4 regions of the Streptomyces sp. CA-251387 genome follow, and region 1 is predicted to be linked to each of the others. Evidence: riboswitches for the same ligand, from Rfam matches in the RefSeq annotation. Region 1 holds a riboswitch; each other region holds the start of a gene.

What was found. A riboswitch is a leader RNA that binds a small molecule or an ion and turns the genes downstream of it on or off. The one in region 1 is predicted to bind cyclic di-AMP.
Region 2: another riboswitch for cyclic di-AMP. It lies ahead of ACQEV2_RS17390 (transglycosylase family protein); the one in region 1 lies ahead of ACQEV2_RS36435 (LysM peptidoglycan-binding domain-containing M23 family metallopeptidase).
Region 3: another riboswitch for cyclic di-AMP. It lies ahead of ACQEV2_RS24905 (LysM peptidoglycan-binding domain-containing protein); the one in region 1 lies ahead of ACQEV2_RS36435 (LysM peptidoglycan-binding domain-containing M23 family metallopeptidase).
Region 4: another riboswitch for cyclic di-AMP. It lies ahead of ACQEV2_RS04840 (C40 family peptidase); the one in region 1 lies ahead of ACQEV2_RS36435 (LysM peptidoglycan-binding domain-containing M23 family metallopeptidase).

What each region holds. Positions count from the first base shown of each region.
Region 1 covers NZ_JBNJMJ010000001.1:8,207,301-8,215,022, reverse strand. Annotated here, with positions in the region: gene ACQEV2_RS36450 (TetR/AcrR family transcriptional regulator) at 1-31, shown strand, start outside; gene ACQEV2_RS36445 (SGNH/GDSL hydrolase family protein) at 200-1,018, opposite strand; gene ACQEV2_RS36440 (DUF6250 domain-containing protein) at 1,129-1,842, opposite strand; gene ACQEV2_RS36435 (LysM peptidoglycan-binding domain-containing M23 family metallopeptidase) at 2,051-3,004, opposite strand; cyclic di-AMP (ydaO/yuaA leader) riboswitch at 3,009-3,167, opposite strand; gene ACQEV2_RS36430 (alpha-galactosidase) at 3,475-5,580, opposite strand; gene ACQEV2_RS36425 (tyrosine-protein phosphatase) at 5,761-6,558, shown strand; gene ACQEV2_RS36420 (DUF6126 family protein) at 6,634-6,753, opposite strand; gene ACQEV2_RS36415 (helix-turn-helix domain-containing protein) at 6,750-7,394, opposite strand; gene ACQEV2_RS36410 (aspartate aminotransferase family protein) at 7,473-7,722, opposite strand, start outside.
Region 2 covers NZ_JBNJMJ010000001.1:3,928,808-3,936,529, forward strand. Annotated here, with positions in the region: gene ACQEV2_RS17380 (FtsB family cell division protein) at 1-282, opposite strand, end outside; gene eno (phosphopyruvate hydratase) at 391-1,671, opposite strand; gene ACQEV2_RS17390 (transglycosylase family protein) at 1,981-2,670, opposite strand; cyclic di-AMP (ydaO/yuaA leader) riboswitch at 2,675-2,874, opposite strand; gene ACQEV2_RS17395 (transglycosylase family protein) at 3,080-4,126, opposite strand; gene ACQEV2_RS17400 (cytochrome P450 family protein) at 4,377-5,657, opposite strand; gene ACQEV2_RS17405 (tetratricopeptide repeat protein) at 5,654-7,722, opposite strand, start outside.
Region 3 covers NZ_JBNJMJ010000001.1:5,541,566-5,549,287, forward strand. Annotated here, with positions in the region: gene recQ (DNA helicase RecQ) at 1-634, shown strand, start outside; gene ACQEV2_RS24885 (M56 family metallopeptidase) at 885-1,823, opposite strand; gene fahA (fumarylacetoacetase) at 2,113-3,333, opposite strand; gene ACQEV2_RS24895 (carboxymuconolactone decarboxylase family protein) at 3,488-3,949, shown strand; gene ACQEV2_RS24900 (HAD family hydrolase) at 4,118-4,948, shown strand; gene ACQEV2_RS24905 (LysM peptidoglycan-binding domain-containing protein) at 5,010-5,744, opposite strand; cyclic di-AMP (ydaO/yuaA leader) riboswitch at 5,750-5,933, opposite strand; gene ACQEV2_RS24910 (polyprenyl synthetase family protein) at 7,001-7,722, shown strand, end outside.
Region 4 covers NZ_JBNJMJ010000001.1:1,116,044-1,123,765, forward strand. Annotated here, with positions in the region: gene ACQEV2_RS04830 (choice-of-anchor D domain-containing protein) at 1-2,456, shown strand, start outside; gene ACQEV2_RS04835 (NAD-dependent epimerase/dehydratase family protein) at 2,610-3,668, shown strand; cyclic di-AMP (ydaO/yuaA leader) riboswitch at 3,810-3,981, shown strand; gene ACQEV2_RS04840 (C40 family peptidase) at 3,990-5,666, shown strand; partial or broken gene ACQEV2_RS04845 (substrate-binding domain-containing protein) at 5,952-6,952, shown strand; gene ACQEV2_RS04850 (LacI family DNA-binding transcriptional regulator) at 7,067-7,722, opposite strand, start outside.

The sequences.
Region 1 (7,722 bases):
GCGGGAGGCGTTGACAGCGTCGGCGCGGTGAGGTCGCCTATCGCCGAGCGGTCGGTCCCCCACGGACACGGCAGCCGTGTGGGCGTTCACCACGGCCACGGCCAGCCGCGTGGGCGTTCATCACAGCCACGACAGCCGCGTGGGCCACGCCCCCGAACAGGACGCGGCCCACACCAACGACCACTAACGACGCACCGTCTCAAGCCACCGATTCGATCCGCATCTTGATGTCGTCCGGCGACAGCGCTCCCTTGGCCGTCACATGGTCGCCCGACGACTCGCCCCGCAGACGCCGCCCGATCCACGGCACCAGGTACTCGCGCGCCCAGTGGACGTCGTCCCGGCGGATCTCGAGGGTGCCACGGGGCGGAAGCGGCGGCCAGGGCTGGTCCGGGTCGGCCGGGACCTCCAGGCCGAGGACCTGCCCCGCGCGGAGCGCCACGCGCGTGTGCCCCTCGGGAGAGAGGTGCAGCCGGTCGTCGTCCCAGGCCCGGCGGTCCTGGATGGTTTTCAGGGACCACAGGTCGAGCACGGGGCAGCCGTACCGGTCGGCGATGGCCCGCACATGGCCGTTGTAGGTGGCGATCTTGCCGCGCAAATGCTTCAGCACGGGTACGCCACGGGTGTCGAAGCCGGTCGTCACCATGACGGTGCCGACCGCGGAGGTGAGCCGGGCGATCGCCCGCTCGAAGCGCTCGGCCACCTCGTCGGGGTCGGTGCCGGGCCGGATGATGTCGTTGCCGCCCGCGCAGAACGAGACCAGGTCCGGGGCCAGTTCCACAGCCTGCGGGAGCTGGTCCTCCACGATCTGGTCGAGCAGTTTGCCGCGCACGGCGAGGTTGGTGTAGTTGAAGTCGCCCTCGGGCCGCCGGTCCGCGAGCAGCACCGCGAACCGGTCGGCCCAGCCGACGAACGCCCCGTCGGGGCCGGGGTCGCCGACGCCCTCGGTGAAGCTGTCCCCCACCGCGACGTACGACCCGATCTCTGATCTGCTGTCACTCTTCGAATCGCCTGCCACACGGGCATGATTCACCTTTGAATGTGACTTACGCGACCGTAAGGAAGGGTTGACGGGCGGTGAGATAAGCCACTCCTAAAGTGTTGGCCAAACCTGGAATAAGCCTCTGATCAGGGGCGTTTTAGGCTCAACCGCCACACCCGGAAGTCGCTGATCCGGAAGTGGCTCCATACGGTCCGGAACGCGAAGTGCCCGCTGCGGTAAGGCTCTTGGTCGACGTAGTCGAAGACGAGCCGTCCGTTGTTCCACCACCGCACGGTCGACCCGTCGGAGACGACACGGACCCGGTTGGGCTGGTTGGGCACCAGCAGCGGCTCGGTGTAGTCGTAGATCAGCGGGCGGGCTCCGACCTCGCCGACGTACCGGCGCAGTCGCGTCGTGGTGTTGTAGTTGGCGCCGTAACCGGCGTAATAGGTCTTGAGGTAGTCGTACTCCGCCAGCGCACCGCCCCGCTGCGTGGCGAACAGGTCGTCCGGGGAACGGACGTCGGTGGCGTTCCAGAAGTTGTTGAGGTCGGACACACGGTCGTTGGCCCCGCCTTCCGACACGGCGGTGGCCGTGTACTCAAGGAGGTACGGCCCTTCGAGGCGTCTCCTGAACCACACCGTGGCACCGCTCGGCACGTCGATCTCCAGCACACCGCGCGACGCGGTGATCGTGCCGCCGTCCTGCAACTCGGTCACCCACTGGGCGAGGCCATGGCGGAAGTCGTCGTGGGCGATGAGCCGGCGGTGGGACGCGGCACCCGCCGCGCCCGCGGGAGCAAGTGCGCCCAGGGCGGCCCCAGCCGCGAGGATTCCGAATGCTCTGCGCGTGGTCGTCACGAACGGGACTCCTTCATAGGGGCGTTGACCTTAGAAAGCGCTTGCAGCGGCTGAGCGGAGATCACTCTTCCCCATCACCCCCTTCCTGTCGACACCCCGGACACGCCGAAGGCCGGACCCGGGGATCAGGGTCCGGCCTTCGGCGGCGTGTCAGGCGATGGGAGTCCCCCCGCTCGAGCGAAGCCGAGAGCGGGGGAGTCGGCGCGGGTCAGCCGATGGCGACGCCCTTGGAGCGGAGGTAGGCGACCGGGTCCACGTCCGAGCCGTAGTCCGGCGTGGTGCGGATCTCGAAGTGCAGGTGCGGGCCGGTCGAGTTGCCGGTCGAGCCGGAGAGGCCGACCTGCTGACCCGCCGTCACGGTCTGGCCGGCCGAGACGGAGAGCGAGGACAGGTGGCCGTACTGCGCGTAGTAGCCGTCGGCGAGCCGGATGACGACCTGGTTGCCGTACGCGCCGGCCCAGCCGGCGGAGACGACGGTGCCCGCGCCGACCGCCTTGAGCGGGGTGCCGGTAGCGGCGGCGAAGTCGACGCCGGTGTGGTAGCCGCTCGACCACATGCTGCCCGCCACCTTGTACGCGGTGGCGACGGAGGCCGCGGAGACGGGGGCGCTGAAACCACTGGCGGGGGCGGTGTCGGCGCTCTCAGCGGCCTTGGTCGTCTTAGAAGCGGAGGACTTCGCGGCGGACGAGTCCGACGACGACTTCGAGGACGACTTCGAGGACGACTTCGGGGACGAAGAGGAGGACGACGGCGAGGACTTGGGGGCGCTCGTCGCGGCCTTCTGGCCGCCGATCGTGAGCTTCAGACCCGGGTGGATCAGCGACGGGTCCTCGCCGACGGCCTCGCGGTTGTCGGCGTAGAGCTTCTTCCAGCCACCGCTGACGTTCTGCTCGTCGGCGATCTTCGAGAGATAGTCGCCGACCTTCACCGAATAGGTCCGCACACCCGTCTTCTTCTCGGTGGCCTCCTTCTCGGCCGCCTTCTTCTCGACGACCGGAAGGGACTGAACGGCCTTTTCCGAAGCGGACTGCGAGGGAGCGGCATGGGCGCCGGTGGCCCCGAAGAGCGGGAGGGCGAGAGCGGCGCCGCCGGTTCCGGCGACGGCGATGGAGCGGGTGAGGCGCGGGGACTTCGGGCGGCGGTGCTTACCCTTCGCGGGCATGGCGAATTCCTCTCCGGCGCCTGCGAGGTGAGCTGTCGGGTGCGGGCTGGAGATGCCCGGCCGCGCCGTAACGCGGCTTTACCCCTAGCCTGTTCCGGAGACCGGAACAGGCGGTTGTACCTGTGGGTCCCCCGCTCCTGCCATGGTCGGGTGAGTCGGTGCGGGCTCCGGTCGGCGGCAGGATTCGGCGTCCGTCCGGATTGGTGGCGAACGTAAGCGAGGAAGACGCACGGGAACAAGTGAGAGGTTCCGTCCGAATGCGTTCCTGTTGATCCCTTGTGGGAATTCCCGGTCACCCTGAGTGAATTATCGGCGCGTCGCCCGGCACAAAACCCCTTGAAAATCACGTGAATTACGTGAACATGACGGGCGACGCTCGGTCACGAATATGACGCTCCTCACGTGACGCCGCTCCAGCTTTCCTCAATCCAGAGCGAGTTGGAATGAAGGCACCAATTCGGACAGAACAACTAGATGCGACGCAGTCGGATAACTGCCGCATCAAGGTCGCCGTGCAATCCGGTACGCAGTCCGTGATGCAGCAATACGGCACCTCTGTGAACTTCGCCCGTTTCGCGGCATTCGTACGATGCTGTCGGGTCGAGCCCCCTCAGCCGCAGCGCCGGTACGGCCTCGCCGTAGCTCTGCGCCTGGAGCCAGGCGAGGACGACGGTCTCGTCACCGAGGACGTACTGCACCGCGCTCAGCCCACCCCGCGGAGGCCGCAGCCGGTACAGATCCCCGCGCTGCACGAGGGGCCGGATCTCCTTGTAGAGCTCCACCCACTCCCGGGCCTCGGCAAGCTCCGCCTCGGTCCACTGCGTGAGGTCGCCGCCGACGCCGAGCACCCCGGCCATGGCACTCACGAACCGGAAGCGCAGCGAGCTGACCCGGCCGTTGAGCTGGTTGTTCGGACTGTCGGTGACCCACGCCGCCATGACCCGCGCCGGATGGATCTGGCTGAAGCCGTGCTGGATGGCGAGCCGGTCGAGCGGGTCGGTGTTGTCGGACGTCCACACCTGGTCCGTACGGCTCAGCACGCCCAGGTCGATCCGGCCGCCACCGCCCGAGCAGGACTCGAAGGCGACGCCCGGGTGAGCGGCGCGCAGCCGGTCCAGCAAGGCGTAGAAGGCGTGGACGTGGTCCACCCAGAGCCGCTGCGGGTACGGCTCGCCGGGCCAGCCCGCGTCGGTGAAGCAGCGGTTGAAGTCCCACTTCACGTAGTCGATCGGGGCGCTGGAGAGGAGCCCGTCGAGCTGGTTCCAGAGGTACTCCTGGACGTCTTCGCGGGCGAGGTTCAGTACGAGCTGATTGCGGAATTCCGTCCGCTTTCGTCCGGTCTGGTACTGCACCCAGTCCGGGTGGGCGCGGTACAGCTCGCTGTCCGGATTGACCATTTCCGGCTCGACCCAGATGCCGAACTGCATGCCGAGGGCGTGCACATAGTCGGCGAGCGGCTTGAGGCCGTTCGGGAAGCGGTCCGGGTTGGGCGTCCAGTCGCCGAGTCCGGCGCGGTCGCTGGTGCGCGCCCCGAACCAGCCGTCGTCCACGACGAACAGCTCGACACCGATGGCCGCGGCCCGCCGCGCGAGGGTGCCCTGCTGCTCCTCGGAGATGTCGAACTCGGTCGCCTCCCAGGAGTTGAACAGCACGGGCCGGTCCTGATCGGCGTCAGGGATCACATGGGCGCGCTGATAGGCGTGCCAGGCCCGGCTCGCGCCCCCGAAGCCGCCGTCGCTCCACAGCCCGGCGAAGACGGGCGTCACGAACGACTCGCCCGCCGCCAGCCGCAACAGACCCGAGTCGTCGTATCCGGCCCCGCCGGTGATCTGCACGCGCGCGTCCGGCAGCTGGGCCACCGCGATCCGCCAGGACCCCGACCAGGCGAGGGCGCAGCCGTACACCTCACCGCGCTCCTCGGTGGCGTCGGTGTCGAGCGCGACCCATGGCAGGAGCGGGTGCCCGGTGTGGCCGCGGCGGCTGCCGAGGACCTTCTCACCGTAGGTGAGGGACGACTGCGTCAGCCGGGACTCCGCCGCCCAGCGTCCGTGCAGCTGCGACAGCCGCCAGTCCTCGCGGTCGGGCAGGGTCCAGGTGGCGGAGTCGGCGCGCAGCAGCTCCAGGTCGGGCCCCTGGTTGTCCAGGGTCACCCAGCGTTCCACGACGTCGTCACGCATCCGGTAGTGCAGCGTGATGCCCAGCCCGCCGTCCCGGAACCGCAGCCGCAGTTCCCCGCCCTGAGCACCCCCCGCGCCCTCGACGCTCTCCGCGCCCTCGGTCTCGTACGCCTCGAAGGTCCACTCGGTGCCGCGCCGCTCGTCGGTGCGCACGGACAGGGCCGGCCGTACGAAGCGGGGGCCGCCCTCGACGGGGTACTCCTCGTGTCCGTCGAGCGGGGACTCGAAGCCCCGGTACTGCGGAAGCGCCCGGGCGGCCAGTTCCTCGGCGTCGGCCAGCGCGATGCGCGGGCCCCAGTGGAGGTGCAGCAGCTCGTCGCCGTCCGTGAGATGGAGGGCGTAACTGCTGGTCGGCCCGGAAAGAACCCAGGTACGCCCGTGGTCGGAGATCTCCAGCATCAAGCCCTCACATATTCGAACAGGTCCGATCAAGCCGGAACATCATCACGGGCCGCGAGCCTCCGATGCAACGCCTGTGGACAACTCATTGCCCCAGGAAGCCATGTCGTATGGTCGAGAGCGCACCCCGTCGGCCGCACCGCCGAGCCGCGCCGGCGGGGCCGACTGGGAGGAGCCCCCGTGACGCAGCAGATCCCGTCGACCGAGCCCGAGCTGGCCGGAGTCCGCAACTTCCGGGATGTGGGCGGCCTTCCGACCGTGGACGGACGGCGGGTGCGGTACGGGGTGCTGTTCCGCAGCGGCCACCTCGCGCACGCGACCGAGGAGGACGCCGCCTTCCTCGGCTCCCTGGGCCTGCACACGATCTTCGACTTCCGCAACGCGGCCGACCAGAAGCTCGAGGGTCCGGACGTCGAGCTGCCGGGCGTGCGCAATGTGAATCTGCCGCTGAGCGACCCGGCGGACGGCGCCGAGTTCTGGAAGATGGTCCGCGACGGCGACATCGACCAGTTGCGGGAGATCCTCGCGGACGGCAAGGCCGCGAACCGGATGATCGACTCGTACCGCAGGATCATCAAGGAGCGCACGGCCGAGCACTCCCAGGTACTGCAGGCGCTCACTGATGACAGCGTCCCCGCCCTCATGCACTGCGCCGCGGGCAAGGACCGCGCCGGCCTGTCCATCGCCGTCACGCTGCTCGCCCTCGGCGTCGAGCGCGAGGCGATCCTCGCCGACTACCTGGAGTCCAACGCCAAGCACCGCCGCTACAAGGTGCACCGCAGCAGCAGCGCCGCCTCGGCCTACTCCCCCGAGGTCATGGAACTGCTCAGCCCGCTGTTCGACGCGCGCGCCGAGTACCTGACGGCGGCCTTCGAGACGATCGAGGAGACGTGGGGCGGCGTCGAGACCTACCTGGAACAGGGGCTGGGGGTCACCCCGGAGGCCCGGGAGCGGCTGCGGGAGCGGCTGCTCGACTGAGCCCGGGCCGGTGCCGGGCGACCGCCGCGCCCCTCCTGCCGGACGACCGCCGCTCCCTCTGCCGCGCCCCTGCCGCTACTTCGCTCCTGCCTCGAACAGCAGGTAGATGAACGCCGCGAAGAGATGCCCCACCGCGATGTAGATGATGAGCCGCACCCACAGGGCACGCGGGAACTTCTCCTCCATGTCGCTCATGGCGTCTCTCCAGGGGTGGGGCCCAGGCACAGGGTGGCCGTGGGGCTCTGCAGCAGGGTGTGGACGAAGAGGAGCTCGACCCCGCCCTCGTCCTGGGCGGCGATGCGGTGCGGGGTCAGCGAGTCGAAGTGCGCGCTGTCGCCGGGGGCGAGCCGGTGCGTGGTGTCCCCGAGGCGCAGCCGAAGCCGCCCCTTGAGCACGTACAGCCACTCCTCGCCGGGGTGCACGCGCACGATGTCGCCCTGCGAGCCGTACGGCACATGGACCCGCAGGGCCTGCATCCCGCGCCCGGGCGCACCCGCCTGCCAGTACGTCCAGCCACCGGCCGCGGTCGGCTCCATGTCGGCGGCGCGCACGACGGCGTCCCGGTCGGCGACCGTCTCACCGAGCAGCTCGGAGACGGTCGTACCGTAGATACGCGCGAGCGCGAGCAGCATCGGCAGTGAGGGCTGGCGCCGCCCGGTCTCCAGGCGGGAGAGGTGGGCGGGCGACAGCCCGGCGGCGCGGGCCGCGGCCTCCAGGGTGAGGGAGGCGCGGCGGCGCAGCGCGCGGAGCTGGGGCGCGACCGCGGGAAGGGCCTCGGGCGGCCCGTTCACCGGCTCGGCCGCGACACCGGGCGGCTCGGTCTCGGGAGAGCTCATGCTCTCCATTCAGCCGAAGGTTTGCCCCACCGGCAAATTTCTTGCCTGAGAGGCAAAGACCCTCGCCCTATCCGACGCCTACCGGTTGGCCACCGCCTGCTTGATCAGGGTCTTGCCGAAGTCCCACATCAGACCGCCGCCGCTGTGCGCGTCGTCCATCACATCCGTGAAGGCGTCGACGAACCGGTCCACCTCCCGTTCGCCGATGATCAGCGGCGGGATGAGCTTGATCACCTCCAGGTGGTCCCCGGAGACCTGGGTGAGGATCCGGTGCCGCCGCAGCAGCGGTACGACCACCATCTGTGCGAACAGGCCCTTGCGCGCGGCC
Region 2 (7,722 bases), 4.3 Mb from region 1:
TGCCTTGAGGTCGCGCAGCTGCTCGACCCGCCGGGCGGCCTCCTCCTTCTGCCGCTGCAGATCGGCGATCTCGGCGCGCTGGGAGACGTACTGCCTTATCGGGTAGGCGAGCGCCACGACCATGGAGCAGACGACCAGCGCGAGCAGCGCGGCGCGTCCGGTGAGCCTGGAGCGCCGGGCCTGCCGCTTGGTCTGGGAGCGGTAGACACGGGCCGCCGTCTGCTCGCCGAGCAACCGGATCCTGGTCGCGGTGGAGAACCGGTCCCGGTCCTTCACGGCCATGTTCCCCGCCTCCCGTCTCACACGCGTACGTCCCCGCACACGGTACGGGACCGAGTACGGGGACGTACGTATGCCTGGCTATGCCTTAACCCTGTACGGCTCTACGGCTCAGCCCTTGAAGCGCGGGAACGCGCTGCGGCCGGCGTACACCGCCGCGTCGTCGAGGATCTCCTCGATGCGCAGCAGCTGGTTGTACTTGGCGACGCGCTCGGAGCGGGCCGGGGCGCCGGTCTTGATCTGGCCGCAGTTGGTGGCCACGGCGAGGTCGGCGATGGTGACGTCCTCGGTCTCGCCGGAGCGGTGGGACATCATGCACTTGAAGCCGTTGCGCTGGGCCAGCTCGACGGCGTCCAGGGTCTCGGTGAGGGAGCCGATCTGGTTCACCTTCACCAGCAGGGCGTTGGCCGCGCCCTCCTCGATGCCGCGGGCCAGGCGCTCGGGGTTGGTGACGAACAGGTCGTCGCCGACGAGCTGGACCTTGTCACCGAGCTTGGCGGTGATGGTCTTCCAGCCCTCCCAGTCGTCCTCGAACAGCGGGTCCTCGATGGAGACGAGCGGGTACGCGTCGACGAGCTCCGCGTAGTACTCGGTCATCTCGGCCGCCGAGCGCTCCTTGCCCTCGAAGGTGTAGACGCCGTCCTTGTAGAACTCGGACGCGGCGACGTCGAGCGCGAGCGCGATCTGCTCGCCGGGGGTGTAGCCGGCCTCCTTGATCGCCTCGAGGATGAGGTCGAGGGCGTCGCGGTTGGAGCCGAGGTTCGGGGCGAAGCCGCCCTCGTCGCCGAGGCCGGTGGCCAGGCCCTTGTTCTTCAGGACCTTCTTCAGGGTGTGGTAGACCTCGGCGCCCCAGCGCAGGGCCTCGGAGAAGGACTCCGCGCCGATCGGGGCGATCATGAACTCCTGGATGTCCACGTTGGAGTCGGCGTGCGAGCCGCCGTTCAGGATGTTCATCATCGGCACCGGCAGCAGGTGCGCGTTCGGGCCGCCCAGGTAGCGGAAGAGGGGGAGGTCGCTGGCCTCGGAGGCGGCGTGGGCGACGGCGAGCGAGACGCCGAGGATGGCGTTGGCGCCGAGGGAGCCCTTGTTGTCGGTGGCGTCCAGGTCGAACATGGCCTGGTCGATCAGGCGCTGCTCGGTGGCGTCGTAGCCGACCAGCTCCGGGCCGATCTGCTCGATGACGGCGAGGACGGCCTTCTCGACACCCTTGCCCAGGTAGCGGTTGGGGTCACCGTCGCGGAGCTCGATGGCCTCGAAGGCGCCCGTCGAGGCGCCGGACGGAACGGCGGCACGACCCGTGCTGCCGTCGTCGAGGCCGACCTCGACCTCGACCGTGGGGTTGCCTCGGGAGTCCAGGATTTCCCGGGCTACGACGACGTCGATGGACGGCACGAGCATCTCCTTCTTGGGATGTGACGCGGGTACGCAGACCGTGGTGGGTACTGCGAGACGAGCCTAACCGGCCCAGGCGGATCGGCCAGCGGTCGACCGGCCCGTGGACAGAACCGAGAGTAAATTGTTTCCGAACGGAACAAAAACCCCCGTACACAAAACCACCCCGCACAAAAAACCCCGCCCCGGTGCGTACGGGGGAACACGCACCGGAGCGGGGAGCCCGTGGGGACGGGGGTGGCCCTCACGAGGCCTTCATTATGAGGACCACGGATGGGAGGGCACTGTGGTTCAGCTGTCGCCGGGGTATTACTTCAGGTGCAGCTGCTGACCCGGGTAGATCAGGTTCGCGTCCTCGACGATGTCCTTGTTCAGCTGGAAGAGCTTCTCCCAGCCGCCCTTGACGTCGTGCTCCTCGGCGATCGAGCTGAGGGTGTCGCCCTTGACGACCTTGTACTCGCCGTCACCCTTCTTGACCTTCTTGCCGGTCGGGGTGGTGACGGTCTTGGTGCTCTTCTTGGCGGCCGGGCGGTCGGCGGAGCGCGAGGCCGACTGCTGCTCGGTGGAGCGCGTGGTCGTCTCGGTGCTCTGCGAGGAACCGCTCGCCGAGGAACCGTTGTAGGCGGCGCTGGACAGGCCGGTGCCGCAGTGCGGCCAGGCGCCCTTGCCCTGGCCCGCGAGGACCTTCTCGGCTATCTCGATCTGCTGGGCCTTGGTGGCCTTGTCGGCGGTGGAGGCGTACGCCGTGCCGCCGTACGCGGCCCAGGTGGAGGCGGAGAACTGCAGACCGCCGTAGTAGCCGTTGCCGGTGTTGATCGACCAGTTGCCGCCGGACTCGCACTGGGCGACGGCGTCCCACTCGGACGCGGTGGCGGCGGAGGCGCTGCCGGCCGCCATCAGCGGGGCGGCGACGGCGGCGGCACCGGTGACGCCGACGACGGCGATGGCGCGAGCGGCCTTGGACGGACGACGGTGCTTGCCCTTGCTGGAAAACAGCATGGAGAGATCCCCTCACCGACGCCTGCGAGGTGAGCTGTCGGGTTCGGGCCGGTTGAGTTGCCCGGCCGCGCACGCTCGCCTTTCGGCTCCCGTTGCGCGGCTTCACCCCTAGCCGATTCCGGCCGTGCGACCCCGAAAGGCCTCAACTGCCGGACCCGGCGCCTACCTTGGGTCCCCCGCTCCTGCCTACGGCGCTTGACGCGACGACTGTTCCCGTGCGGCCGCTGGCAGGATTCGGCGTTGCGGCAGCCGGGGCTCGGATTGCCGAGCGATCACGACCGTAGACACCCGAATCCCGGATTTCCAAAGACGATCAGGGCTTCTGAGATCTATCTCTCACTGCATTTAAAACGGACATTCAGCGCGAACCATGACGCGAACTCCCGCTGTTTTTCGCCCTGTTCGCCCCCTATTCGGCGGGGACTTCCAGGGTCTGACCGGGGAAGATGTGGTTGGCGTCAGTACCGATGGCCTTCTTGTTCGCGTCGTACAGCGCGGACCATCCGCCGTCGAGCTCAAGGGAGTCGGCGATGGACGCGAGAGTGTCGCCGGCGCGGACGGTGTACGAGGCGTGGCGGCCGGAGGGCTTGGCGGCACTGTCGGCGACCTCGCTCTCGTCGGCACTGGGCCCGCGATGACGCCCGTAGCCGGTCGCGGCGTCGGCCGTTGCCGCGTAGATCGCCCCCGTGTCGGCGAGCCCCCAGGAGCCCACATCCTGGCCGGAGTTGTCCTGATTGTCGCTCTCAGGCGTCTCCGCGGAGGAATCGTCGGGCGACTGTGAGGCCTTCACGGAGGGCGACGTATCGGACTTCGCCGAGCTGTCCGTCGAAGAGGAAGAGGAGGGAGAAGAGGACGAATCCTGGGACGATTCGGACGAACCGTCGGGAGAACCGCTCGGCGAGTTCGAGGAGTCCGATGAGCCGTCGGGTGAACCCGAAGGTGTCGACGAACCGGACGAATCGGAGGAATTGACCGAGCCGGATGAACTGGATGAGTTGGACGAATCCAGCAATCCGGAAGATCCGGACACCTCGGACGGCGAGTCCTCCGCGACGCCGGTGTCGAGGTCGACCGAACCGGAGTCCTTGGTGAGCCCGTTGACCACCGCACAGGTACCCCAAGGGCTGGTGCCCTGGTCCGCGAGGATCTTCTGGGCTACGGCGATCTGCTGGGAGCGGCTCGCGAGGTCGGGGCTGGAGGCGTAGTCGAGGCCGCCGTACTCGTCCCAGTCCTCCTGGGTCAGCTGCAGTCCGCCGTACTGCCCGTTGCCGGTGTCGGCACTCCAGGAGCCGCCGCTCTCGCACTCGGCCACCTTGTCCCACACGGTGCCCTCGGCAGCGCTCGCGCCCGTGGCTCCGAGCAGCGGGATGGCGATGGCGGAGCCGGTCACTCCGGCCGCGACAATGAGGGCCGGGGCCTGACGGGGGCGACGGTGACGACCGTTCCCGGAGAGCATGCGGGGGCCTTTCGCGAGACAGCAGGGACCGGCGCGACCGGTGATGCCGGGTGTTGCAGGGGCCGCGCTGATCCGTGAACGTATAGGCAGTCGATCACTTGTCACAAGTTAATGCCGCGTAGATCACGTGAAGATCACAGACTTGAGGGTCTCTCATCTTCAGGTGTGCGAAAGGGCTGTGCGGGGTAGGTGGAGCGTTTCGCTCCAGTCAGTGACCGGACGGCTGTGAACTGCGACGACGGCACTGCGCTCATGAAGCCGGTGTGAACTCGACGGGCAGCGTGCGCAGTCCGCGCATGATGAGGCCGCCTCGCCACCGCAACTCGGCCGGGTCCACGGCGAGTTCCAGATCCGGGAGGCGGGTGAGGAGCGTGGCGAGGGCGGTCTGGCCCTCCAGCCGGGCGAGCGGGGCGCCGAGGCAGTAGTGGATGCCGTGGCCGTAGCCGAGGTGCTGGTTGTCGCGGCGGCCGAGGTCGAGGACGTCGGGGTCGGCGAACCGCTCCGGGTCCCGGTCGGCGGCGGCCAGGACGACCAGGACGGGGTCGCCGGGTGCGATGTGCTGCCCGCCGATGGTGAGGGGTTCGGTGGCGAAGCGCCAGGTGGCGAGTTCGACGGGGCCGTCGTAGCGGAGGAGTTCCTCTACGCCCGTTTCGAGCAGGCCGGTCTCTGCGGCGGCGAGGGACTTCTGGAGGCGGGCGCGCTGCTCGGGGTGGGTGAGCAGGGCGTAGGTGCCGTTGCCGATGAGATTGACGGTCGTCTCGAATCCGGCGAACAGGAGGATGAAGGCCATGGCGGCGGCCTCGTTCTCGGTGAGGTGCTCGCCGTGGTCGGAGGCGCGGATGAGGCCGGAGATCAGGTCCTCGCCGGGGGTGGGGGCGTCGGGGAGTGCCTCGCGCTTGCGGTGGATGAGGTCGGCGAGATAGCCGCGCATCTTCTTGACGGACCGTGCGACACCGCCCCTCGGGCCGCCCTGGTGCCGGATCATCATGCCCGCCCAGTCCCGGAAGTCGTCCTGGTCCTCGCGGGGGACGCCGAGCAGGTCGCAGATGGCGTAGATGGGGAGCGGGAAGGCGAACTCGTGGATGAGGTCGGCGCTGCCCTTCTGCGCGAACCCGTCGATGAGGTGGTCCGTGAGCTCCTGCACGCGGGGAGCGAACTCGGCGACCCTGCGGGGCGTGAAGGCCTTGGAGACGAGCCGGCGCAGGCGGGTGTGATCGGGCGGGTCGATGTTGAGGAGGTGCGTCATCAACTCGGCCTTGCGCTCACCCGGGATACCGGTCTTGCCCTTGGCGTGCGCGGGTTCGTCGTGGTGGGCCGGGTTCTTGGAGAGCCGGCTGTCGGCGAGGGCCTGCTTGGCGTCGGCGTAGCGGGTGACCAGCCAGGCTTCTACGCCGCTGGGGAGGCGGGTGCGGTGCACGGGGGCGTGGTCGCGGAGCCAGGCGTAGGCGGGGTAGGGGTTGGTGGCGAACTCCCAGGTGAAGAGGTCGGGGGGTTCGGGGGTGGGGCTGGAGGGGGTGGGCTGGTCGGTCACTCCTTGACGGTATCCGGAGCGGTCGTGGGGGCGCGGCCCGGTGGTGGGGGGAGGGTTTCGGGGAGGCCGGTGGGGTTCGCGGCGGCCGCTTTGCGGAGCCATTCCTCGGCTTCCTCAGGCTTGCCCTGTCTCAGCAGCAACTCTCCGATGGACCGCGTGGCATCCGGGTTGGCTTTTGCGTGAGCCTGTTGGTACCAGGCCATCGCCTCGTCGAACCTCCCCTGGTGCTCCAGTGACCTTCCGAGGTGGTGTGCCGCATTGCGGTCGCCGGCCTCGGCCGCCTGCCGGTTCAAGCCCTCCACCTCGGCCTCGTCGTGCCCGGGCTGCCGCGAGAGGAGGAAGGCCAGTTCGGCCGCAGCACGCGCGTCACCCCATTGAGCCCCGTAGCGAAGCCAGATCTCCGCCTCGGGATCGCGCCAGCCGCTGAGGACCGTGCCCATGCTGGCCGCGACCTCGCGACGGCCTGCTGTCGCAGCCAGGCGGTACCACGTGACCGCCTCGTCGTCGCGGCCGTCCCCCACCAGCATGTCGCCCAGCTCATGCGCCGCCACTGCCTCACCGGCCTCGGCCGCCCTGCGCAGCCAGTGCTCGGCCCGGTCCCGCAACAGGCTCCCGAGTCTCGCCGCGGCCCTCGCGCTGCCCGCCTCGGCCGCCCGCTCCAGGTACGAGAGGGCGCTGCTCTCCTCTCCCCGGTCGCGACGAATCTCCGCCAGCTCCACGGCCGCCCACGGATCCCCCGCGTCCGCCGCCCGCCGCAGCCACACCTCACGCTCGTCGCCCTCGGTGCGCCGGGCGAACCCGAGCGCGACCGCCGTGTCCCCCGCCTCGACACGGGGGTACAGCGCATTGCGGGCCGCGTCGAGGACGGCGGTGAAGTCCAGCGCAGCGCCCGGCTCCCGGGCGGCGTCGAGCAGCGTCCACCACACCCCCTCCGGCACCGGCTCCAGGCCCTCCGACCGCAGCGCCTCCGCCACCAGCGCCCCGTACGCCCGCCAGGTGCCGTCCTCCTCGCCCGCAACGAGCAGTCCCGAAACCCCGAACATCGGTGCTGTCGCCCAGGCGAGGGCGTCCTCGAACGACTCCCGGTCCTCCGCCCGGTACTGCTCCTGGACCCTCCTGAGCAGCTCGGCCGGCACCGCTCCGGTGACCCCGCAGCGGGCGAGATCGACCGCCGCCCGGACCAGCAACTGCCCGCGGGGATGTTCCAGTTGGGTGCCCACGCGACGCCACTCGTCGTACAGGTGGTGCCCGACGGCGAAGTACGAAGCCACGCCCTCCCGCCCGCTCCACATGTACGCGGGGTACGCCCGCGGATCGTCGAGCGCCGCCAGCCGTGCCAGTTCCGCCTCGGTCCACTCGCGCGCCAGCTCCACGGTGCGCGCCGCGGCGACGACCCGGTCGCCGGGGGTGGTCCCGGTGCGGCGGCGGTAGTACTCGGCGAAGCTCATCGTGGCGAGCACGACGGCACCGAGATCGCTCAGCCGCCCCAGCAGGCGCAGATCCAGGCCACCCGCGCCGAGATGGCCGGTCAGTTCGTCCAGCCAGACGACGTATGCACCGGGCTTGCCGTGCAAGGCGGCGGCCAGGGGACGCAGGTCCTCGCCGGGGTCCGGGGCGTACAGGCGGTGGCCCTCCAATAAGCGCACGCCGTGCCATGCGGTGTACGACTTGCCCACGCACGGTTCACCCAGGATCAGCACGAGGCCCTTGTTGGCCAGCTTGGCCCGCAGGCCCTCCTCGCAGTCGCGCGGCACATACGGCGGCACGTCGGGCAGCCCGGGCACCGGTCGGGTCGGCCGCACGCCGAACTCCAGCGGCCCCACCTCACCGACCGGCCGCCACTGCCCCGGCGCGGGCACGGTGCCGTAGTGGTTGTGCTGCACCCCGACGACGCGGTCGTGGAACGTGGAGTCGCGGAAGTCGATGTGGTCACCGGCGATGTGGTGGGTGATGCCACCGGTCACCACATGGGCGTGGTCGCCGGTCACCGCGACGCCGATGTCACCGCCCGCCGCGATGGAACGAGGACCGCTCGCCGTGACGCCGGAGGCCATGCCGGTCGGTG
Region 3 (7,722 bases), 2.7 Mb from region 1:
CACGGGCAAGGTGATCCAGTTCGATCACGACCAGCTGTCCGTGTTCGGCATCGGGGAGGAGCTGAGCGAGGGCGAATGGCGGGGTGTCATCCGGCAGTTGCTGGCGCAGGGGCTGCTCGCGGTCGAGGGGGAGTACGGGACGCTCGTGCTCACGGAGGCCAGCGGGTCGGTGCTGCGGCGGGAGCGGGAGGTGCCACTGCGGAAGGAGCCGAAGAAGCCGGTGACCTCGCGGGCGGCATCGGGGTCGGGTGCCGCGGGCTCCGGGCGCGGTGAGCGCAAGGCGAAGGCCGCGGTGGCCGAGTTGCCGGAGGAGCTGGTGCCGGCCTTCGAGGCGCTGCGGGCCTGGAGGGCGGAACAGGCTCGGGAGCAGGGGGTTCCGGCGTATGTGATCTTCCATGACGCGACGTTGCGGGAGATCGTGACGGTATGGCCTGCGTCGGTGCGGGAGCTCGGAGGCGTCAGCGGGGTGGGGGAGAAGAAGCTGGCGACGTACGGGGAGGGGGTGCTGGAGGTCCTGGCCTCGATGGGTAGGGAGTCGGGGCCGCAGGCGTCGGCGGGGGCGCAGGCGTCGGCGGACGAGGCGGACGAGTGGCCCGAGATGGAAACGGAGCCGGAGCCGGAGGACTGGGCCTAGTAGAGGCCGGGAGCAGGGCTCGGCGAACGGCACATGCCCGGCGATTGCGTCGGCCGGGGGTGGCGCGCGCAACCCGGCGCCGGAGGGGCGCGGCCCGCACGTGCGCCCACCGGGGCCGCCGCAGCGGCACGGCTGCCCGCAGCTAGGAGCGCCGCGCCCGTAGGGGCGCGGGGTTGTATCGATACGCGTCTCCGCCGCGTGGGTGGCGCGACCAGCCCCCACCAGGCCGCAGCCGAAAGGCCGACGCAGCCTACGTCAACGCAGTCAACCCCGGCCCGAAGACGATCAGTAGGGGCAGCAACGGCACCAGGGATGCCACCGCCGTCGTCATGGCCCGATGCCGGCGGCCCAGACGCGGCGGCGGCTCCAGGAGCCGGTCCACACGCTCGCCCAGAAGACGGTGGCTGTTGGCGCAGGACAGGACGCCTCGGTGCTGGTTGAGCTCGATCAGGGCCAGGGCCGTCGTCAGGTGACCGCAGCGGCGGGAGGCGGTGTCGTCGGCGGCCAGTTCGACCAGGCGGTGGGTCTGGTCGCAGAAGTGGGCGAACAACGGGATGCGGGGGAAACCGGTGGCAAGTGCGGTGGAGAGGTGCAGCAGCCAGTCGTGGCGGGCCTGGGCGTGGCCACGTTCGTGGGTGAGGACGGCGTCGAGCTGGTGGTCGGTCAGGCGGTGCAGGGCGCCCGTGGTGACGATCAGCTGGGGCGGGCTGCCAGGCATCCACCAGGCGTCCGGATACTCGTCCTCCAGCACCAGCAGCGGGCCGCGTGCCGAGCCCAGGCCGGCGGGCAGGTCGGGAGCGCGTTCGCGCAGGTGGGCCCTGGCCTGGCCGCGTCGGCGACGCGCCTCGACCAGTTCGCGGGCCAGCATCGCGGTCGTCCAGGCGGCACCGCAGGCCAGCAGCACGGTGAGCGAGGCCGCCCAGGCGGGCGCGGCCGAGAGGTCGTACGCCTCGGTCACCGACGGCGGAGCGGGAGCGAAGAGCTGGGTGCGCACCGTGCCGAAGACGGCGGCGGTGCCCAGAGCGAGGGCCGTCAGGCAGCACAGCAGGACGGTGGCGACCAGGCACTGCCACACCCAGAGCGCGACGACGGGTTCCCGTTCGGGCCAGGTGGCCCGGGTCAGCGCTCGCGGGACGGGTATGGCGGCCGTCAGGGCGACGATGCTCAGCAGGAGCAGGCAGACCGTCATGCCAAGGGCTCCGGATCCTGATCAGGGAAGGTGCGGGGGCGGCTGTGCGGGCGGTGGGCCGCGACGACCGGTTGCGGATCGCTTCCCACCGCCAGCCAGTATGACGGTGACCATCGCAGGAGTCAGGGGGAAAGACTCGCCGAATGTCCTGGGCGGAGCCGATCACCTACCCGCCCGGACTCCGTGCCGTGGTCGCGAACCGCCGGGTGGGGGCCGGTGGTTGCGCCGGATGACCGGTGCCGGGTCGGATCGAGGTTTCCGGAGCTTGTGGGGGGCCGGGACTCCGGCGTCACTCCGCCACGACCCGCCCCGTGACCTCGCCCAGCCCCACCCGGACCCCGTCCGGGCCCGGAGCCCAGGCGGACAGGGTCACCACGTCGCCGTCCTCCAGGAACGTCCGCTTGCCGTCCGGGAGTTCAAGAGGGTCCCGGCCGTTCCACGTCAGCTCCAGCAGCGACCCGCGCTCGCGTTCCGTCGGGCCGCTCACCGTGCCCGAGCCGTACAGGTCGCCGGTGCGCAGGGAGGCGCCGTTCACGGTCATGTGGGCGAGTTGCTGGGCGGCCGTCCAGTACATGGTGGAGAAGGGAGGTTCGGAGACGACGTGGCCGTTGATGGCCACCGAGATGTGGAGGTCGTAGCCGCCGGGTTCGGTTTCGGGGCCGGAGTCGTCGAGGTACGGCAGCAGGGGGTGCGTCCGCTCCGGCGGTGCCACCTGCGCCGCCTCCAAGGCGTCCAGCGGGGTGATCCACGCCGACACCGACGTGGCGAAGGACTTGCCGAGGAACGGGCCGAGCGGGACGTACTCCCAGGCCTGGATGTCGCGTGCCGACCAGTCGTTGAGCAGGCACAGGCCGAAGACGTGGTCGCGGAAGTCGCCCAAGGCGACCGGTGTGCCCATCCGCGACGGTGTGCCGACCACGAAGCCGACCTCGGCCTCGATGTCCAGGCGGACGGACGGGCCGAAGACCGGCGCCGGATCAGTGGGCGCCTTGCGCTGACCGGACGGCCGTACGACATCCGTGCCGGAGACGACGACCGTGCCCGAGCGGCCGTGGTAACCGATCGGCAGGTGCTTCCAGTTGGGGGTGAGGGAGTCCGCCGCGTCGGGGCGGAAGATCTGGCCGACGTTCCGGGCGTGGTTCTCGGAGGCGTAGAAGTCGACGTAGTCCGCGACCTCGAAGGGGAGGTGCAGGGTCACGGAGGACAGCGGATGGAGGAGGTCCGCGATGGCCTCCTGATGCGCCGGGACCGTCACCCACGCCGTCAGGGCGCGCCGTACGTCCGACCAGGTGGTGCGGCCCGCCGCGAGCAGCGGGTTCAGGGAGTCCTGGGCGAGCAGCGGGGCGTACGGCGAGCCGAGCGCGTAGGCCGCCTTGCCGGCGTCGAGGACGTGGTCGCCGAGCCGGACGCCGACCCTGCGCGCGGAGTCCGAGCCGGGGAGGGAGAAGACGCCGTACGGAAGGTTGTGCGCGCCGAAGGGGTCGCCCTCGGGGAGATCGAAGGGGGGCATGGGGTGCTGCCTCACTCTCATCCGCTCCATGTGCCATGTGGTCGGGCCACACGTTACGGCCTCCGAAAAAGATCTTCGGTGTGCCGGTCACAACTGCTTCCTCCGCTCCGTCAGTGCAGTGAAGACGGAAGCACTGACACGGGAGGCACGAATCATGCAGGCACGGATGACCAACCCGGCGTACATCCTCTCCGGCGCGGGGAAGGGGATCGGCACCCTCCTCCAGGCGCTCGGCGAGGGCGGCCTGGCCCTGGAGCTGGCCGAGATCGTCGGGCTGCGCGCCAGTCAGATCAACGGGTGCGGCGCCTGTGTGCACGGCCACGCAGGCAACCTGCGCAAGGCAGGGGTAAGCGAGGAGCGGATCGACGCCGTCTCCGCCTGGCGCGAGGCGCCCTGGTTCACCGACGCCGAGCGGGCCGCGTTGCAGCTGACCGAGGCGATGACGAGGCTCGCGGACCGTTCGCACGAGTCGGTTCCGGACGCGCTGTGGGACGAAGTGGCCGACCACTTCGACGAGAAGGAGCTGTCGGCGCTGATTCTCACCATCGCCGTCATCAACATGTTCAATCGCATCAACACCACCATCAAGGAGCCCGCAGGCACCACGTGGGGGTGAAATCGCCACAAGCGGAAGGAAGTTGGTGAGGGAAAGGACAATGGCGAACAGGGCCGGGGGCAGAACCGGAACCCGGTCCGCAACCGGAACAGGTGTCAACACATGTGAACACAGCAGCCGTCCGGTTCGAGTCGAGTCGATGGGGCGTCCTGTCCGTATTCTCTGATCATGGCCGCACCTATCGCATATTCACTCATCGCCACTGACCTGGACGGGACCCTGCTCCGAGGCGACGACACGCTCTCGGACCGGTCCATCGATGCGCTCGCGCTGGTGGCGGCGGCCGGTGCGCAGCACCTCGTCGTGACGGGGCGCCCCGCGCCCAGAGTGCGGCCGCTCCTCGACGAACTGGGCGGTGGGGGGCTCGCGGTGTGTGGACAGGGCGCGCAGTTGTACGACGCCGGCGCGGACCGTCTGCTGTGGTCCGTCACCCTGGACCGGGAGTTGGCGGAGACCGCGCTCGGCAAGATCGAGGCCGAGGTGGGGCAGGTGTACGCGGCCGTCGACCAGGACGGCGTCGACGGGCTCACGCTCATCGAACCCGGGTACCTGATGCCCCACCCCACTCTGCCCGCCGTACGGGTCCGGCACCGCGACGATCTGTGGTGCGAGCCGATCAGCAAGGTGCTGCTGCGCCATCCCAGCCTCTCGGACGACGAGTTGGCGGCGACGGCGCGCTCGGTGGTCGGCTCCCTGGCCACCGTCACCATGTCGGGGCCCGGAACCGTCGAACTCCAGCCATGCGGCGTCACCAAGGCGACCGGTCTCGCGCTCGCCGCCGAGCATCTCGGCCTCGGGCCGCACGAGACCATCGCCTTCGGGGACATGCCCAACGACATCCCCATGTTCGACTGGGCCGCCCGCGGCGTCGCAATGGCCAACGCCCACCCCGAACTCAAGGCGGTCGCCGACGAGATCACCCTGTCGAACGAGGACGACGGTATCGCCGTCGTCCTCGAGCGACTCTTCGCGGGCAGTATGGCCGATTTCGCCCAGTAAGGAACCTTTGCCCGGCGAGGCTGGTTCTTTGCGTGGTCGGGCTATTGGGCCGGTTGCCGGCCTAGTAGGGGCCGTTCACGTTGTCGATCGAGCCGTACCGCGCGGCCGCGTAGTTGCACGCGGCCACGATGTTCGCGACCGGGTCGAAGGGGTCGTACACCGTCCCGGGCACGTGGTACGTGGCGAAGGTCGGGTCGATGACCTGCAGGAGGCCCTTGGACGGGGTGCCCGCGGCGGCGTTGGAGTCCCAGTTGTTGATGGCGGTGGGGTTGCCGGACGACTCACGCATGACATTGCGGTAAATGCCGTCGTATGACCCGGGAATTCCGTTCTGCGCCATGATGTCCAGCGCGTTGCGGATCCAGCCGTCGAGGTTGTTCGGGAACGTCTTCACGGAAGCCTGGGTGGCGCGGGCCACGGAGGACTTCTTGGCGGGGGCGGACGCCTTGCCGGCCGTCGTGCCGGCCTTCTTCGTCGCCCGGACCTTCAGGTCGAGGCCCGGGTGGATCAACCGGGGGTTGTCGCCGATGGCCTTGCGGTTGTCCTTGTAGAGCTGCCGCCAGCCGCCCTGGGCGTCGTACCTGTCCGCGATCCCGTAGAGCGAGTCGCCCTTCTTCGTGGTGTACGTGACCGACCCGACCTTCGCCGGTGCGGGGGCCTGGGCGGCGGGCTCTGCGGCGCTCGCGGTGGTCGCGCTGAGGAGCGGGAGGGCGAGAGCGGCCGTGCCGGTTCCGGCGGCGACGACGTGTCGGGTGAGCGGGTTGGTGCGGGGGCGGCGGTGCTTGCCTCGGGCCATGGCGCTGTTCCTCTCCGACGCCTGCGAGGTGAGCTGTCGGGTTCGGGCGGGAGATGCCCGGCCACGCCGCCCTGCGGCAGCGCGACTTCACCCCGAGCCGCTCCGGTGCGCCATCAAGGCGGCCGGTTCGGCGACTTACCTGGGTCCCCCGCTCCTGCCGTGCGTGTGTGAGTGCGTCGATGGATGACTCGGGCGGCGGCAGGATTCGGCGTCCGCCCGACTGAGCGGGAACGTATGCGAGAGCACATGCCCGGAACAAGTGCCAAGGTCGTCTGTCGTACCGGTTGACCATGGTCTGGTGTGTATGGGGTGCTTGATCCTTTGCGGTTGCCAAGTCTCAACTTGCGCTTGGGGCAAGGAGGTATGGGGTGTGCCGGGTTGGGGGCGTGGGGGCGGCCGCGTGACTCAACTCACTGGCGTCCACAAGGGCGGCATATCGGGCAATGAGTCCAACTCACCGTTAACCGACTGTCCGTGGAGTCCGTTTCTCCCGTGTCCGATGGAAAAGCACCTCTTCGTCCTGTCCGTGGATCGCCTTGCCAGGAAGTGCCGGGTGGTTCCCGCCGGTTTCAGGGTGAAGGTCGCGCGGTGACGCCTTCGGGTGCCCCAACGCCCCGGTGATGCCGCCCACTTCGAGGCTGAAGTGCCTCGATTGTGCATGTCGACCGCGAAGGGGAACCCGCCGTGCAGTGCGCGTCGTTGTCATGGTGATCGTCCGCGGCGCCGACCGGGATGGCCGTGCCGACCGTGGTGATCGTCTTGAGCGGCTCGGGCGGCTCGGGCGGCTCGGGCGGCTCGGGCGCGAGGGTCGCGGTCTGAGAGGGGTGACGCCGGCGTGCCTGGGTGGCGCCCCGGGAGGGTGAGGGTGCCCGAGGGGCGGAGGTGGAGGTGATGGGTCGGAGTGGCATGTGCATGCCGCCCGAGGTTGCGTCGGGGGGTGAGACATGAGGGTGCGGGGTGAGCGTGTCTCTGGGCCGGTCGGGGGAGGTGCGGGCGTCGCGGGGTGGAGGGCCGTTGCCTGGCTCGATGACGACGCGAGATCGGGGCGTAGGCGGATACTTCCCTATATGTCGATGGATGTCCGGCCTTATCAGGTGATCAAAAACATACCGGTCGTGATCCGATACCGCCCGTGGTGGACGGGTGGGCGGCATCGGTGATCGAAACGTGACCGGATACGCTGACTTGAGTGATGGCAGCGACCTATCGACAAACCGTGTAACCGCCAGTAGACACCAGCAGACAGGAGACCCCTCGTGACCGTCGTCGGGCCGTTCGGGCTGAGCGTGCGGGACCAGGCTCTGGAAGCCGATGTCCAGGCCGGATTGGCGGCTGTCGAGGAGGGATTGCTCGAAGCCACCAAGAGTGAGGTCCCCTTCATCACCGAGGCCGCCCAGCATCTGGTGCGAGCGGGTGGAAAGCGGTTCCGGCCCTTGCTGGTGATGCTCGCCGCCCAGTTCGGGGATCCGTATGCGCCGGGAGTCGTGCCGTCGGCGGTGGTGGTGGAGCTGACCCATCTGGCGACGCTGTACCACGACGACGTGATGGACGAGGCGGCGGTGCGGCGGGGCGTCGAGAGCGCGAACACCCGCTGGGGGAACTCGGTCGCCGTTCTGACCGGGGATTTCCTGTTCGCGCGGGCCTCGCACATCCTCGCCGACCTCGGGCCCGAGGCGGTGCGGGTGCAGGCCGAGGCGTTCGAGCGGCTGGTCACCGGGCAGATCCTGGAGACGGCGGGGCCGCAGGACGGGCGGGACCCTGTGGAGCACTACCTGGATGTGCTGAGCGGGAAGACCGGGTCGCTGGTGGCGGTGTCGTGCCGGTTCGGGGCGATGATGTCGGGCGCCGACGAGACGGTGGTCGATGTGCTGACCCAGTACGGGGAGCGGCTCGGGGTCGCCTTCCAGCTGGCGGATGACGTGCTGGACATCGCGAGTGACTCCCATGAGTCCGGGAAGACGCCGGGGACGGATCTCCG
Region 4 (7,722 bases), 7.1 Mb from region 1:
GGGTGGCGCCGCCCGGTTACTACCTGCTGTTCCTCGTCGACCTGGCGGGCACCCCGTCCGTGGGCCGGTTCGTGCGGCTGCAGGACGAGTACCCCCTCGCCGAGATCTACGTCGGGCGCCCCGTGACCGCCCCCGACCTGCCCGACCTGCCGGTGGGCACCAAGGTCCTGGACGTGCCGCAACCCGTCTGGGACCTCGGGACCGTCGACATCGGCAGGACCAGGACGGCCCGGATCTTCTGCAAGAACGTCGGGACCGGAGGGCTGCGCATCTCCCCGCAGGGCTTCTCCGGGGACTTCCGCACCGAGGACGAGCCCGACTCGCCGCTGTGGGGCACGCGTGGCAGGAAGAAGAACCTGGACGTGACGCTCACCGGGTCACCCGCTCCCCGGGGCGATCTCGCGGTGCTGGAGGTGAAGTTCACCCCCACCGAAACGGGCCCCCACGCCGGGACGCTGCTGGTCCACACGAACGCCCCGGACCTGGGCGGCTTCCATGTGAAGCTGAGCGCGAACGTGCGCGGTTTCTCCGTGGCGCTCGTACCGGCGGTGGCCGGGCCGGACGTACCGTTCGGGGAGGTCGAGGCGGGAGCCACGGTGCCCCGGACCGTGATCGTGCGCAACGAGGGGTCGATCGACGCCGTCATCGACGAGCTGTTCATCGACGGCGACGGTGCCGCGAAAGGCTTCAGCGCGCCTGTGGTGCTGTCGGACCGCCGCGTGCCGGCAGGTGCGTCGCGCTCCTTCCCCGTGTGGTTCTCTCCGCGCACCGTCGGCCGGGTGGAGGCGGAGCTGGTCCTGGAGACGAGTGATACGTCCGCCCCGGCCAGGTTCACCGACCGCCGCACCCTCAGGGTCAGCGCGGTGGGGGTGGGCCCACGCCTCGAAGCGGCGCCCGCCCGGCTGGTCTTCGGCCCGCAGGAGATCCGGACGGCCAGTACGGCGCAGCAGATCACGGTCACCAACACCGGGTCCCGCCCGGCTGCCCGGATTCGCCTCGCGGTCAGCCGGGAGTGGCGTGTCCTCACGCCGCTGCCGGACACCGCCCTGCCACCCGGCGGGAGCCTCGCTCTGGACGTGGTCTTCACCCCCGGACACGCCGGCCCGCTGGCCGGCACGCTCACGCTCGACGGCGACACGCTGGACGGACCCGTCGCCGTCGCGCTGGAAGGCACCGGGGTGGCCGCCCCGATCGCGCTGCTGAATCCCGCCGCACTCGCCTTCGGTGACCAGCCGCTCACCACCCACGGGCTGCCCAGGGCGGTGACGGTGAGCAACGAAGGGGTGCTCGATCTGGAGATCGGCGCCGTCGATCTCGTGGGACCTGACGCGGGTGACTTTCAACTCGCCGAGGACCGCTGCCGACGGGAGACCATCCCGCCCGAGCGGTCGTGCACGGTCGCCGTCCTGTTCACCCCGAGCGCACTCGGACCCCGCAGGGCCGAACTGCGGATCACCGACAACGCTCCCGGCAGCCCCCGCACCGTCGCGCTCACCGGCACGGGTGTCCCCGCGCCCCTGTGCGGCGCCGACCCGACCGCGGTCGGCTTCCCGCCGCAGCGTGTGGGCAGTGCGGCCACACCGCACCATGTGACCCTGACCAACAACGGAACCGATCCGATCACCGTGACCTCGGTGACGGTCACGGGAGCCGCGGCGGGCGACTACGCGGTCCAACAGGGCTGCACCGGCGGCCCGTTGGCCCCCGGAGGCTCCTGTGCGGTCGAGGTGACCTTCCGGCCGACGGCGATCGGCGTACGGGACGCCGAGCTCGTCGCGCGGTGCGCGGCTCCCGTGCCCGGCCTCTCGGTGCCGCTGACCGGCACCGGTCTGGGCACGGTGGTGACGTTCGATCCGCCGGGGCTGACCTTCGATGCGCAGCCGGTCGGCTCGTTCAGCGCACGGCAGGACCTGCTGCTGACCAACACCGGGAACGCCGAGCTGACGATCCAGAGCCTCGCGGTCAGCGGCGACTTCCGCCACGACCACTCCTGCAGTGTGCTGCGGCCGAACGGTTACTGCCGGATCAGGGTGATCTTCCTCCCGACGGCGGAGGGCCCCCGCGCCGGCGAAGTACGCGTCACCGACGGCCTCGGCCGGACCCACACCGCTGCCCTGCTCGGAACCGGGGTGGCTCCTCATGTGGCACTGAGCACCGCCGCCCTCGACTTCGGCGACCAGGCGGTCGCCTCCGCCTCCGCTCCCCGGACGGTGCAGCTGACCAACACCGGCTCCGGAGCGCTGACCGTCCAACATGTCGACTTCGCCGACGGTGCGGCCGGCTTCGCCAAGACGGCGGACACGTGTACCGGTGCCGTCCTGCGGGGCGGCGACTCCCGCTCGGTCGACGTCACGTTCACCCCGCCCGCTCGAGGGGAACTCCTCGGCAGCCTCAGGATCAGCACCAACGCCCAGGACAGCCCCCACGTCATCCGCCTCCGCGGCAACGGAGTATGACCGGACCCGGTCTGCAGACGGCTGTTCGGTACCCGGCTGCACCTCGGGGAACCCGTCCCCGGCGCCCTCGAACTCATGGCCGTGCACAGGGATCGCCGCTACCGTGATCGACCGGCTTCCGCGCGGGAGAAGCAGTCGGGAGAAGGAGTGAGGGTGGGCGGCAACGGGTCGGGGGCCGTGTTGGTCACCGGTGGCAGCGGGTTCGTCGGCAGTCATCTGGTCAGGCGGCTTCTGGAGCGCGGCTACGAGGTCCACGCCACCGTGCGCAGCACGGCCGACACGGCGAAGGTACGGCCGCTGCGGGAGTTGCAGGACGCGCATCCGGGCCGACTCTCGCTGTTCGAGGCGGACTTGCTGACGGAGGGCGCCTTCGACGAGGCGATGAGCGGGTGCCGGGTGGTGTGCCATGTGGCGTCGCCGTTCCGCATGCCGGAGAAGATCAAGGACGGCCGCCGGGACATGGTCGACCCGGCCCTGCTCGGCACGCGCAATGTGCTGGCGGCCATCGAGCGGACGCCGACGGTCGACAGGCTCGTCCTCACCTCCACCGTGGGCGCGATCTTCGGCGACTACGCGGACGTCCTGGACATGGACGGCGCGGTGCTGTCGGAGCGGTACTTCAACACCACCAGCACGGTGGAGAACAACCCCTACCACTACGCCAAGACGGTCGCGGAGCGCGCGGCGTGGGACGCGGAGGCCGCCCAGGACCGCTGGCGGATGGTGTCGGTCAACCCCGGCCTGATCCTGGGCCCCTCTCTCACGCCCGCCTCGGAGTCCGGCAGCCTGTTCCTGCTGGAGGAGCTGTTCAAGGGCTACTTCTTCTACGGCGCACCGGACTTCAGCTTCACCACGGTGGACGTCCGCGAGGTCGCCGACGCGCACATCGCGGCGGCGGAGAACCCGGACGCGAAGGGCCGTTACATCCTCGCCGCCCGGACCATGACGTCCTTCCACGAGATGGCCCGCATCCTGCGGACCCGGTACCCCCGCGACCTCCGCCTCCCGCGCACCGCACTCCCCCACTGGCCCGTACGCGTCCTCGGCCCGGCCTTCGGGCTGACCCAGGACTACATCCGCAAGCACCTCGGCATCCGCTTCGAGGTGGACAACAGCCGGAGCGTGAGCGAACTGGGCATCACCTACCGCCCGATCGAGGAGACGATCCTCGATCATTACGCGGCGTGGCGGAGCCAGCGCGCCGCGAAGTGAATTCGGCCCTCGATCCGCTCCGAGCGTCGAAGGTCACAAAAACGTATCGGACATTTCACACGTCAATCTTCACGTGAGACACACAAGTTGGTTAAGTTACCCGTCAGGCCGCGCGACGACCTCCGGCGAACCCGCCGGGACGCGCGGCCTCCGCCGAGTCCGGTGCGCCCGCAGGGCCACTGGAGCCGGGGACCCAACCGAACTTGGGGTGAATCGGCCAACTGCCCTTCGGGGCAAGGACCGTAGGGCACACCTTCCGGACCGACCGCCCGAACCCGTCAGCTAACTCGGTAGGCGGAATACGGAAGGAGTACGTCGCCCATGACGCCGGAACGCACCGCGCGTCCGGGGGCTTTGAGCCTGCCCGGCATGCGCAATTCCGCACTCGCGTCGGCGGCCCTCACCTCTGTGGCCCTGCTCGCACAGACGGCCAACGCCGCCCCCTCCGTCGGGGACGAGACGCCGAGCCGCGAGGAGGTCAGCCGACGGGTCAGCTCCCTCTACGACCGGGCCGAGTCCGACACGGGGACCTTCAACGCCACCCGCGCGGCGGCGACGGGACCGCGGGGGCGCGCCGACCGGCCGACGGGCGCCGGACGCGGGTCCGCCTCGGCGGTCCGGCGGGACGAGAACAGGCGCAGCGACGCCGCCCTCGACAGCGTCGCCCGCCAGTGGTTCGACGTGGCCCGCTCGAAGCTGGGTCCGACCGTCCCGGCGAGGCTGCCGAGCGACAGGGTGCCGGACCGTCCCAGCGGGACACGGCCCGCGCGTCCTGCGGAGCGTGCGGTCGATGGCCTCATCGACCGGGGTCGCGAGACATCCGGCCGCGCCGCCCTGGAGCTCCCCGCCGCCCCGGTCGCCGAACTGACGTCCGCTCCGGCCACCGGCACAACTCCCGTGGCAGAGCTGACCGCCGGCCCCGTCGCCGCCCTGCCGGCCGCTCCGGAGGCCCCGCAGGAGACCACCTGGGCCACCCAGCACACGCAGGACACGCAGAGCACCCAGAGCATCCAGACCGCCCTCGCCCTGCCCGCCCCGACCACCGCGCCCGCGACCGAGTCGACGGCCGATCCGCAGCAGCGGTCCTCACTGCGGACGACCAAGGAGCAGAGCCGGCGCAAGCTCGACCGGGCCCGCCAGTTGCTGTCCGCGTACACCGCGAAGCAGGGCACCACGCTCGCGCCGATCGAGACCGCGCCGAGCGAGGCACCGGCCGCCGACACCTGGAGCGCCACGCCGACCGCGCTCGAGCCCACCGACACCTGGAGCTCCACACCGGCTCCGGTCCAGGCCGCGGCCGAGACGCAGTGGCAGGCGCTGCAGGAGCTGGGGGCGGCCGACCTGACGCCGGTCCCGGCCGACACGACGGCCTGGGCAGGCACCGCAGGCTGGTCTGCCGACACTCCCACGGTCGCCACCACAAGCCAAACCCTCGGCGCGGGTCAGACACTCCACCCCCGGGCCCTCGACACGAGTCCGGCCCTCGATATGAGCCGCGCTCTGGACACGAGTCCGGTCCTCGCCCCGAGCCATGCTCTGGACACGAGCCAGGCCCTCGCCACGAGCCAGGCCCCGGACACAAGCCCGGCCCTGGACACAAGCCCGGCTCCGGGCACGAGCGTCGCCACGTCCACCGCACCCCAGGACACCCGAGCCCTGCGGGCCCTGGAGTTCGCCCGCGCCCAGCTCGGCAAGCCCTGCGTCTGGGGTACCACGGGCCCGGACGCGTACGACGGGGCAGGCCTCACCCAGGCCGCCTGGAAGGCCGCCGGCATCACGCTCCCGCGCACCCCGCAGGAGCAGGCGACCGCCGGCCGCGGAATCGCCCTCACCTACGTCGAACCCGGCGACCTGGTCCTCTTCCACGTCGGCCACGTCGGCATCTACTCCGGGAACGGCATGATGATCCACGCCCCCGGCCCGGGAGCGTCCATCCGCGAGGAGTCGATCCACTACGCCGGTGAGGCGGCGATCCACAGCGTGATACGCCCCGCCTGATCCGCCGACCGACCACCGCCACCCCGCCTCCGCGAGGCGGGGTGGCTTTCGCTTCCCCGGGTTTCCCGTCTCCCGGTCCCTCGGCCTCCCCTCGGTGACGCCCCTCCACCTCGGCTTTGTCGGTACGTCCTGACAAGCCCATTGACATCACCTGCCGACGCCCGCATAGTACCTGCCACTAGAGCGCGCTAGTAAAGCGCTCCAGTCGTATCCAGCGGGCGGTACCCCGTGAACCTCCCCCCACCTGAGAATCCGCCCTGATCAGCACAGTGAGGTGCATGGGACATGCGCAGACACCACCGAGCCGCCGCTCTGACCGCCACGGTGCTGGCCGGCGCCCTGTTCGCCACCGGCTGCTCGAGCAGCTCCGGCGGCAAGAAGTCCGAGGAAGACACCGCCGGCGCCGCGGCCGGCAAGGCCACCACCCCCCGCATGACCGTGGCCATGATCACCCACGCCGCCCCGGGCGACACCTTCTGGGACCTGATCCGCAAGGGCGCCGAAGCCGCCGCCAAGGACAACATCAAACTCGTCTACTCCGCCGACCCCAGCGCCGGCAACCAGGCCAACCTCGTCCAGAACGCCATCGACCAGAAAGTCGACGGCATCGCCCTGACCGCCGCCAAGCCCAGCGCCATGAAGGCCGTCATCGCCAAGGCCAAGACCGCCGGCATCCCCGTCGTCGGCTTCAACTCCGGTCTCGACGATGGAAAAGCCTCGGCATGCTCCAATACTTCGGCCAGGACGAGAACATCGCCGGCCAGGCCTTCGGCGAAAAACTCAACGCCACCGGCGCCCAGCACGCCCTGTGCGTCATCCAGGAACAAGGCCACGTCGCCCTCGAAGCCCGCTGCGCCGGCCTGAAGAAGGGCTTCAAGGGAACCACCGCCACCCTCTACGTCAACGGCACCGACATGCCCTCGGTGAAGTCCACCATCACCGCCAAACTCCAGCAGGACCACTCCATCGACCAGGTCGTCACCCTCGGCGCCCCCTTCGCCCTGACCGCCGTCCAGTCCGTCACCGACGCAAGCAGCAAGGCCAAGGTCGCCACCTTCGACCTCAACAAGGAACTCGTCACCGCCGTCCAGGACGGCAAGGTCGAGTTCGCCGTCGACCAACAGCCCTACCTCCAGGGCTACCTCGCCGTCGACTCCCTGTGGCTGTACAAGACCAACGGCAACTTCAGCGGCGGCGGCACCGCCCCCGTCCTCACCGGCCCCGCCTTCATCACCAAGGACAACGTCGACGCCGTCGCCGAATTCGCCGCGAAGGGAACGCGCTGAGCGCACACATGGACAGGCGGGGTCGGCCGTGACCGCGACGGGGCGCGGCCGACCCCGCCGCTGAATTCCTGGGCCGGCCCTGCGGGGCCGGCCCTCGCACGCGTCGTACGACTCTCAGGCGGTTTCCTGCGCGGGGGCCGGGCCACTCGTGCCTCGTACGACGAGCTTGGGATCCAGAACGGCCTCGCGCGGCTCCAGGTCCTGGTCCTCCAGCCGGTCCACGGCGAAGCGGACCGCGTGCTCGGCCATGAGGACCGCGTCCTGACGGACGGTGGTCAGGCCGATCGGCATCAGGTGGGAGAGATGGCTGTCGTCGTAACCGACCACGGACAGGTCGCGCGGGACATCGACGCCCGCTCGCGTCAGGGCCATCAACAGGCCCATCGCGCAGCGGTCGTTGCCCGCGAGGACCGCCGTCGGCAGGGGACGCCCGCTGTCGCGCTCGGCCAGCAGCAGGCGGCCGGTCTCGATGCCCGACTGCTCGGTGTGCTCGCCGGGGATGACCCGCAGCTCGGCCTCCAGGCCGTGGCGGCGCATCGCGGCCCGATAGGCCCGCCGCCGCTCGGCCGAGCCGGGACCACGGCCGCCGTCGATGTGCACGATCCGGCGGTGGCCCAGTTCGACGAGGTGGTCCATGGCCTGCCGTACGCCCTTGCCCTCGGCGGTGTGCACGCTGTCGACGCGGGCCTGGGGCACCCGGCGGCCGACCGAGACGGCGACCGTGCGGTGCCCGAGGGCGTCGAGGTCCGCGGCCGCCGCGTCCGGGCCGA